DNA from 2 places in the Mediterraneibacter gnavus ATCC 29149 genome. Region 2 is predicted to be linked to the other one. Evidence: a T-box and tRNA genes for the amino acid it is inferred to sense, from the RefSeq annotation. Region 2 holds a T-box; the other holds one or more tRNA genes.

Region 1 (4,428 bases), 690 kb from region 2:
TTCCATTTTGAATATTTCGTCTGAGCTTCGAAAGATTGCATTGATCATTATTCTGGCAAGAGCAGGGCTTTCACTGAATCTGGAAGACTTGAAAAAAGTAGGGAGACCGGCAATTCTGATGTGTTTTGTTCCGGCTTGTTTTGAAATTCTGGGGATGATTCTGCTGGCACCGAGGCTGCTTGGGGTTTCAATTTTGGATGCAGCCATTATGGGGACTGTTGTAGGAGCAGTCTCACCTGCCGTGATCGTTCCGAAAATGCTGAAGCTTATGGAAGAAAATTACGGGACGGGAAAAGGTATTCCTCAACTGATCCTTGCGGGAGCTTCTGTGGATGATGTTTTTGTAATTGTCTTATTTACAGCGTTCACTGGTCTTGCACAGGGGGATGCGGTATCTGTAAAAAACTTTGTGAACATTCCGGTTTCCATTGCGTTGGGGATTGTTGTCGGAATGACTGTCGGATATCTGATGGCAAAGTTTTTTGAAAAGATACATATCCGGGATACGTCCAAGGTGATGATCTTTCTGTGTGTTTCGTTTATTCTGGTCACATTGGAGGATCAGCTTGCGGATGTGATCCCGTTTGCTTCATTGATCGCTGTGATGGCAGTCGGAATCACGCTTCAGAAAAAGCGGAAAAGAGTTGCAGAACGTTTGTCTTTTAAATTCAACAAACTGTGGGTTGTTTCAGAAATTATGCTGTTTGTTCTTGTGGGAGCCACAGTGAATATTAAATATGCGCTGTCGGCAGGATTTGCAGCTGTTATTTTGATTTTTGGCGTGCTTGTATTCCGGATGGTGGGAGTATTTTTCTGTCTTTTAAAAACCGGTTTAAACAGGAAGGAGCGGACATTCTGCATGATCGCATATATGCCGAAAGCAACTGTTCAGGCGGCCATTGGAGGGATTCCGCTTGCCATGGGGCTTTCCTGTGGGAATATCGTTCTGACAGTGGCAGTTGTGTCGATTCTTATTACAGCTCCTCTGGGCGCGTTTCTGATTGATTTTACTTATCAAAAATTGTTGAGCCGGTAGGGTGTATTTTTGGCAGAAAAGCTGATATACTAGTGAAGTAAATTGAATGTCAGAAATAAGGAGAGTGTGAGATAGAGATGAATTTTCAGGAAAAACAGCAGGAATATGCAAGATTGATCGTAGAAAATGGCGCGGCCATCCAGAAAGGACAGGAACTGGTCCTGCGCTGCCCCGCAGAATGCTGGGAGTTTGGCCGGATGATCGTAAAGGCCGGATATGAGGCAGGAGCAAAAGAAGTGATCGTACACTGGGGCGATGATGAAGTTGCACGCTTAAGATACGAGTATGCACCGATGGAGGTGTTTGAAAATGTTCCGAAGTGGCGCGCAGATTCCATGAACAGCTATGCAGAAAATGGAGCGGCATTTATTGCGATCACAGCAGAGAATCCAAATGCTTTTAAAGGCGTGGACAGGGAAAAACAGATGGCAGCTGCAAAAGCGAATGACAAGGCGATGGAGCCGTATTACAAACGGATGGTGTCAAGCCAGGTGCAGTGGGTAGTGGCAGCTGTTCCGGGAAAAGAATGGGCAAAGCAAGTGTTTCCGGAAAAAAGCGAAGCACAAGCCATGGAAAGTCTGTGGGAAGCGATCTTCTGCGCAGTAAGGATTCAGGATGGAGATGCAGTTCAGGCATGGAGAGAGCATGATGCGCTGCTTTCCGAAAAATGTGAGATTTTGAACAAGTATCAGTTTACAGAGCTGCATTATGAGAATGAGGCCGGAACGGATTTCAGAGTAGGACTTGTGAAAAACCATATCTGGGAAGGCGGTTCCGAGGAATCCGGATCGGGAGTGCGTTTTATTGCAAATATGCCGACAGAAGAAGTATTTACAATGCCGGATTGCAGAAAAGCAGAAGGAAAGGTCGTAAGCTCCCGGCCGCTGAGTTATCGGGGGAATCTGATCAAAGACTTCAGTCTGACGTTCCATGAAGGAAAAGTTGTGGATTTTGATGCCGGAGAAGGATACGATGCATTAAAACAGTTGCTGGATACAGATGAAGGTTCCAAAAGTCTTGGAGAAGTAGCGCTGGTGCCGTACGCTTCTCCGATTTCTGAGATGGGAATCCTGTTCTATAATACCTTGTTTGATGAGAATGCATCCTGCCATCTTGCATTGGGAGAGTGTTATCCGACAACCGTTCAGGATGGAGAGAAGATGAATGAAGAAGAATTGCATCAGATCGGCGGGAATCATTCCATCAATCATGTGGACTTTATGATTGGTACAAAAGACATGAAGATTACAGGAATTACAGAGGATGGAAAAGAAATTCCAGTCTTTATAGACGGCAGCTGGGCACTATAAATGCAGAATTTGTTGCAATAATTTGAAAAATTGCAAAAAATGTGAAAAAAGGGTTGACATTCCCTGGTACAGGTAGTATACTAACAAAGTCGGTTGCGGGAAACGCATCCGACGGATATGGGGTCTTAGCTCAGCTGGGAGAGCATCTGCCTTACAAGCAGAGGGTCACAGGTTCGAGCCCTGTAGGCCCCATACCATAAAAGATGGCGGAATAGCTCAGTTGGCTAGAGCACACGGTTCATACCCGTGGTGTCGCTGGTTCAAATCCAGTTTCCGCTACTGAAAAAGAAGTCCTTGAATGAGGGCTTCTTTTTTGTTACAATCAGAGAATGAAAAAGAAAGCCGGAATATCCGGCTTACAAGGAGGCAGAAGATGAATAAAAAGTCATGGATGGTATTGCGGATCGTGGCGGGATTGTATCTGGTATTTCTTGGGGTTCAGATTATTTCTCAGGTGACCAAGGAGCAGCCGAACAATCTGGCGCTGATGATATGTGCCGCAGTTTTGTTTATTGGAGTGGGGGTTGTATATGCAGGTGCTGCGATCAGCAGCGTATGGAAGATGAGCAGGGGAGGAGAAAAATCTCAGGAGGATGATCTTCAGATTGTGGAGAAAGAGGATTCGATGGAAACTTCACAGGAAACACGAAGAGAGATTCCGGATATTCAGTTCAAGCAGGAAATGCCGGAAAAGGAAGAAGCAAAAGAAGAAAAAGAAGCTCCGATTGATACAGAAGAACAATCGGACAGCGAATAGAAAAGAAAAGCAGTCAGAAATAGAAAGGAGCAGATAAATATGAGAATTGGAATGGGATATGATGTGCATAAATTAGTAGAAGGAAGAAAACTGATCCTTGGCGGTGTAGAGATTCCTTATGAAAAAGGACTGCTCGGACATTCGGATGCGGATGTGCTGCTCCATGCGATCATGGATGCGCTTCTGGGGGCGGCTGCACTGGGGGATATCGGGAAGCATTTTCCGGATACAGATCCTGCGTATAAAGGGATTTCCAGCATCAGACTGTTGGAGCATGTTGCCGATCTCTTAGAAGAACATCAGTTTCTGATTGAAAATATTGATGCAACGATCATTGCACAGAGACCAAAGATGCGTCCTTATATTGATACAATGCGCGAAAATATTGCAAAAGCATTAAAAATTGAGTCGGATCAGATTAATGTCAAGGCAACGACAGAAGAGGGACTTGGATTTACCGGAAGCGGAGAGGGGATTTCCTCTCAGGCAATCTGTATGCTGGAAAAAGTGATGAATTACAGCAGTGTGGATGTGACAGCGCAGACAGGTGGATGTGCCGGCTGTCAGGGGTGCAAAAAAGCATAGATGGGAGAACGAGGATGGAACTTCGAAGACTGGAAGAACAGGAGCACCAAAAGACCCGGAAGCTGTGGGAGGAAGTGTTTTCAGACGATACCAGGGCATTTCTGGATTATTACTATTTTATCAAGACAAAAGAGAATGAAATCTGGGTGATTGAAGAAGACGGAGAGATCCAGTCCATGCTCCAGCTGAATCCTTATCAGCTTCAGGTGGCAGAGCATCCGTTTTTATGCCGTTATATTATTGCAGTGGCCACAAGAGCACAATACAGAAGCCGGGGTTATATGAGCAGTCTTCTGCGAAAAGCGATGCAGGAGATGTATGGGAAAAAAGAGCCGTTTACATTTTTGATGCCGGCAGCAGAGGCAATCTATACTCCATATGATTTTAGGTTTGTATACAGCCAGAGGCAGGCGGTGTTTGAAAAAAAGGCAGAGACAGAATTGATCGAAGAGGAAGATGCAACAATGTTTCAGGCAGAAGAACTGGCTGCGTTTGCAAAGGAGCGGCTCTTTGGAACGGCTCGGGTATATGCAGTGAGAGACGCGCATTACTATCAGACACGCGTATTGGAGCAGCAGAGTGAAAACGGCGGAATCCGAATGCTGAAAAAAGACGGAAAGCTGGTGGGGATCTACTGCTATGCAAAAGAGGAAACCTGCGAAGTTTTAGAACCGCTGATCCTTCCGGGATATGAGACTGTATTTTGGGATTCCATATCCGGTTTGAGTGAGAAGCCGGTC
Region 2 (4,428 bases):
CTTCCATGTTCATCATGATAAATCTGGATGCATTCCATACTTTGTTTGCAAAGTTACGGCTTGACTCTACTCTCTCATGATAAAAACGCATATCATTTCCCGGTGCATTTCCTGTCACAAGAGTCAGACGCAGTGCATCGCATCCATACTGGTCGATGACCTCCAGCGGATCGATTCCATTGCCAAGTGACTTGCTCATCTTGCGTCCCTGAGAATCTCTTACCAGACCGTGGATCAGTACTGTATGGAACGGAGATTTACCTGTATGCTCATATCCTGAGAATACCATACGGATTACCCAGAAGAAGATGATGTCATATCCTGTTACAAGAACATCCGTCGGATAGAAATAATCCAGATCTTCTGTCTTGTCCGGCCATCCAAGTGTGGAGAACGGCCACAGTGCAGAACTGAACCATGTATCCAGTGTATCCTCATCCTGTGTAAAGTGTGTGCAGCCACAGTGCGGACATGTTTCCGGCATCTCTCTTGCCACAACAAAATCTCCACATTCATCACAGTAGTATGCAGGGATTCTGTGTCCCCACCAGATCTGTCTGGAAATACACCAGTCTTTGATATTCTCCAGCCAGTGTAAATAAATCTTGTTAAAACGCTCCGGCACAAATTTCAGTTCTCCCGTCTTAAGTGCCTCGATTGCAGGTTTCGCCAGCTCTTCCATCTTTACAAACCACTGCTGTTTGATCAACGGCTCTACTGTCGTTCCGCAGCGGTCGTGAGTTCCTACATTATGAGAGTGCGGCTCGATTTCTACCAGATATCCCTGCTCTTTTAAATCTTCAACAATGGCTTTTCTCGCTTCGTAGCGATCCATTCCTGCATATTTTCCGCCTTTTTCGTTGATGGTCGCATCATCATTCATAATGTTGATCTCTTCCAGATTGTGACGCTTTCCAACCTCGAAGTCATTCGGGTCATGAGCCGGTGTGATCTTTACTGCACCGGTTCCAAACTCTTTATCTACATAGTAATCCGCCACGACCGGAATCTCTTTATTCACCAGCGGAAGCAATACATTCTTGCCTACGATATCTTTGTATCTCTCATCGTCCGGGTGTACGGCAATGGCTGTATCTCCCAGCATTGTCTCCGGACGTGTTGTTGCGATCTCCAGAAAACGATCTGTTCCTACGATCGGATATTTGATGTGCCAGAAGTTGCCTGCCTGCTCCTCATGCTCTACCTCTGCATCAGAAAGAGAGGTCTTACATTTCGGACACCAGTTGATGATTCTGGAACCTTTGTAAATATACCCTTTTTCGTATAATTTAATAAATACTTCTTCTACTGCCTTGGAACACCCCTCATCCATTGTAAAACGCTCTCTGTCCCAGTCACAGGAAATTCCCAGCTTCTTCAGCTGATTTTCAATCGTTCCCGCATACTCTTCTTTCCACTGCCAGGTTCTCTCAAGGAATCCTTCTCTTCCCAGTTCTTTCTTATCAATTCCTTCTTCCTTCAGCTGATTGGTAACCTTCACCTCTGTGGAGATTGCCGCATGATCAGTTCCCGGAATCCAGAGTGCATTGTATCCCTGCATTCTCTTATAGCGAATCAGAATATCCTGCAATGTATTGTCCAGCGCATGTCCCATATGCAGCTTTCCTGTAATATTCGGAGGAGGCATCACCGTTGTGAACGGTTTTCTGCTTCTGTCCACCTCCGCATGAAAATACTTGTTCTCACACCATCTTTCATACAATTTTTCCTCGATCGCTTTTGGATCATAGGTCTTTGCCAGTTCTTTACTCATAATTTCCTCCTCAAAATGTCCCTGTTCTGTTCCTTCCCGCTCGTCATTCTCTCAATAACAAAAAAACACCCTCCACATCAGAAATGCAAAGGGCGAATGTTCCGCGGTACCACCTTCATTATATGCGTACGCATATATCTTCTTGAGTCCTGTAACGTGAACAACTCCGGGATACCCTACTTCCTGTTCAGATATCCGGTTCAGAAGCTACCTTCCACAGTCCTTTCTTGAAATCGCCTTTCAGCCCCGGACGATTCTCTCTGCCAAGAGTAATTGTGTACTCCTCTCCCTCATAACCTTTTATTTTAACTAATTGTTAACTGTATATTAACTACCAGATAATCATATCTTTCGATATTCCATTTGTCAAGGAATTTCAAAAATCTTAAGATATTTCATAGAATTTACACAGTTTTTGTATCCTGCCCGCTTTTACGAATTTTTACCTTTTAGATGAGAGATCATCTCCACGATCGAATATCCGTAATTTTCTGCGGTCGCCCATCCCGCCCCTTGCGGGTTTTCCTTCTGACCAAGCCACTGCACATACGGAGCCGAGCCTTTCTGCACATATTCATACCGGTCATCCACACATTCCTGTGCCAGAGGATCTGCTGTCGCATAGGCCTTCAAATGCTGGATCTGCGCCCGCACCCCGGTCCGCACATCGGGATAAGAATTGCCCGGCACACCACCGCCTGTTGTCCCAAGTCCCGCAAAATTAAACTGTTCGATCGAAGCATCCCCTCCATACTGGAGAAATCCAGTCTCTTTCATAGTCTGTACAAATGCGACCTCCGGTCTCACACCCTCTGCCTGCGCTTCCTCTACATAAATCCTGCAAAATGTTTCGATACTGTCCGCCCCGCCCTTAGCCAGGCTTTCCGCCGGATATGCTTTTCCACTGGATTGAAAATAAGAAACCATCTGCTCTGTAGTCACACTGCTTTGTCCCATGATTGGGTACTGCCCGTCGGCAATCACTTCCTCCGTCTGCGTTTCTTGCTTCTTTTCTGCGTTCTCCTGCTCTTGCTCCTCCACTTTGTTCGCTTCTGCCTTTGCCCGTACAGACTCCACTTCTGAAGACTTTGCAATACCGGATCTTCCCGCCGTAATTCCTGCAACACCCAGAACAGCAATTAAAACAAAGGCAGTTGCCGCCTCCGCAAAAAATGTATTCCGTTTTCCTTTCAGCCATTTCCAGATTTCTTCCAGATTCATAAACCTTCACACCTCATACATATCCATTCAAACATCTTCCTATTATAAAGATAGATTTTTTTGTTTTACCAGTATATTTTACTTTCTCTTATAGTCTATGTCCATTGACAAAAAGACATGCATAAACAAAAAACTGAGGAAGTGTTCCGCTTTTTACAGACCCTTCCCCAGTCATCATATCTAGAAATCTATATTGCCCGAATCCGTACAATTATAATTTCTACTCTACTACAACACCCTTCTGCAGCATTACATTTGCGTAAATTGCAGATTCTCCTGTTGCAATGATCGCATATGCTGTTTTTGCTTCATCATAGAATGCAAATCTTTCAATATTTCCGATTGCAGCTTCTCCGCGGTCATCGTGTTTTTTCACGATCTCTTTGTATGTATCCCAGATCGGTGTCTCTACTTTGCCCACATCATCCGGCATCAGCTGCATCAGGTTTACCGGATTTTCTACGTACGTATCCAGTGGGAATACCTGAAGGATCGCATCCAGGATCTCCGGTACACCATGTCCGTCACAACGGATCACAATCGCATCTTTTCCCATAGATTCTGATGGAAAGTTTCCGTCCGCAATAACAATGCGATCACTATGCCCCATTTCACATAAAACTTTTAATAATTCTGGTGATAAGATTTTTGGAATTCCTTTTAACATATTGATTTCCTCCACAAACATTCTGTAATTTTATATAAGGAGCACCCGAGGGTACTCCTTGTTATTTGACTGTTCTTATTTGTATAATGGACCGTATGCTGCACAAGCTCTGTAATCAGCACCTTCTTTGTCCATACCAAATGCGTTCCAAGCTGCTGGTCTGAAGATATCTTCTTCCGGTACATTGTGCATGCAAACCGGGATTCTCAGCATAGATGCCATTGTGATCAGATCAGCACCGACATGTCCGTAAGAAATTGCACCGTGGTTAGCTCCCCAGTTGTTCATTACATCGTAAGCTGTCTTGAATGCACCTTTTCCTGTACATCTTGGTGCAAACCATGTACATGGCCATGTGTAATCTGTTCTCTTCCAAAGTTTGTCAGAAACTTCGTCTGGAAGGTTCAGAGTCCATCCTTCTGCGATCTGAAGAACCGGTCCAAGTCCTTTTACAAGGTTCAGACGGATCATAGTTGCCGGCATCTCAGCCTGTGTCAGGAAACGAGAAGAGAATCCGCCTCCACGGAAGTATCCGTTGTCAGCTGCATTCCATGTTGTTGCTTTGAGCATTGCATCCTGATCTTCTTCTGTTACATCATACCAGGCTTTCATTACATTGTTTCCGTCTGCATCTTTGGATTCTCCGTTTGCATCCAGACATGCAGCTCCTGAGTTGATCAGGTGAATGAAACCATCCGCTTCTTTTGCTTTTCCTTCGATCTCATATCCTGTTACTCTCTTCACAGCGTCTCCGCTCCAGTATGTA

Evidence for each region. The T-box of region 2 lies ahead of FXV78_RS09895 (valine--tRNA ligase). A T-box ahead of a tRNA ligase gene usually reads a tRNA of that ligase, here a tRNA-Val.
Region 1: it has a tRNA-Val gene. The T-box ahead of FXV78_RS09895 (valine--tRNA ligase) is inferred to sense a tRNA for this amino acid. The anticodon was not compared.

Annotation. Positions count from the first base shown of each region.
Region 1 covers NZ_CP043051.1:2,717,153-2,721,580, forward strand. The annotation lists gene FXV78_RS13450 (cation:proton antiporter) at 1-1,036, shown strand, start outside; gene FXV78_RS13455 (aminopeptidase) at 1,114-2,346, shown strand; tRNA gene FXV78_RS13460 (tRNA-Val) at 2,466-2,538, shown strand; tRNA gene FXV78_RS13465 (tRNA-Met) at 2,552-2,625, shown strand; gene FXV78_RS13470 (hypothetical protein) at 2,720-3,103, shown strand; gene ispF (2-C-methyl-D-erythritol 2,4-cyclodiphosphate synthase) at 3,143-3,688, shown strand; gene FXV78_RS13480 (GNAT family N-acetyltransferase) at 3,703-4,428, shown strand, end outside.
Region 2 covers NZ_CP043051.1:2,028,575-2,033,002, reverse strand. The annotation lists gene FXV78_RS09895 (valine--tRNA ligase) at 1-1,774, opposite strand, end outside; T-box leader at 1,860-2,077, opposite strand; gene FXV78_RS09890 (glucosaminidase domain-containing protein) at 2,207-2,995, opposite strand; gene FXV78_RS09885 (RbsD/FucU family protein) at 3,216-3,662, opposite strand; gene FXV78_RS09880 (L-fucose isomerase) at 3,738-4,428, opposite strand, start outside.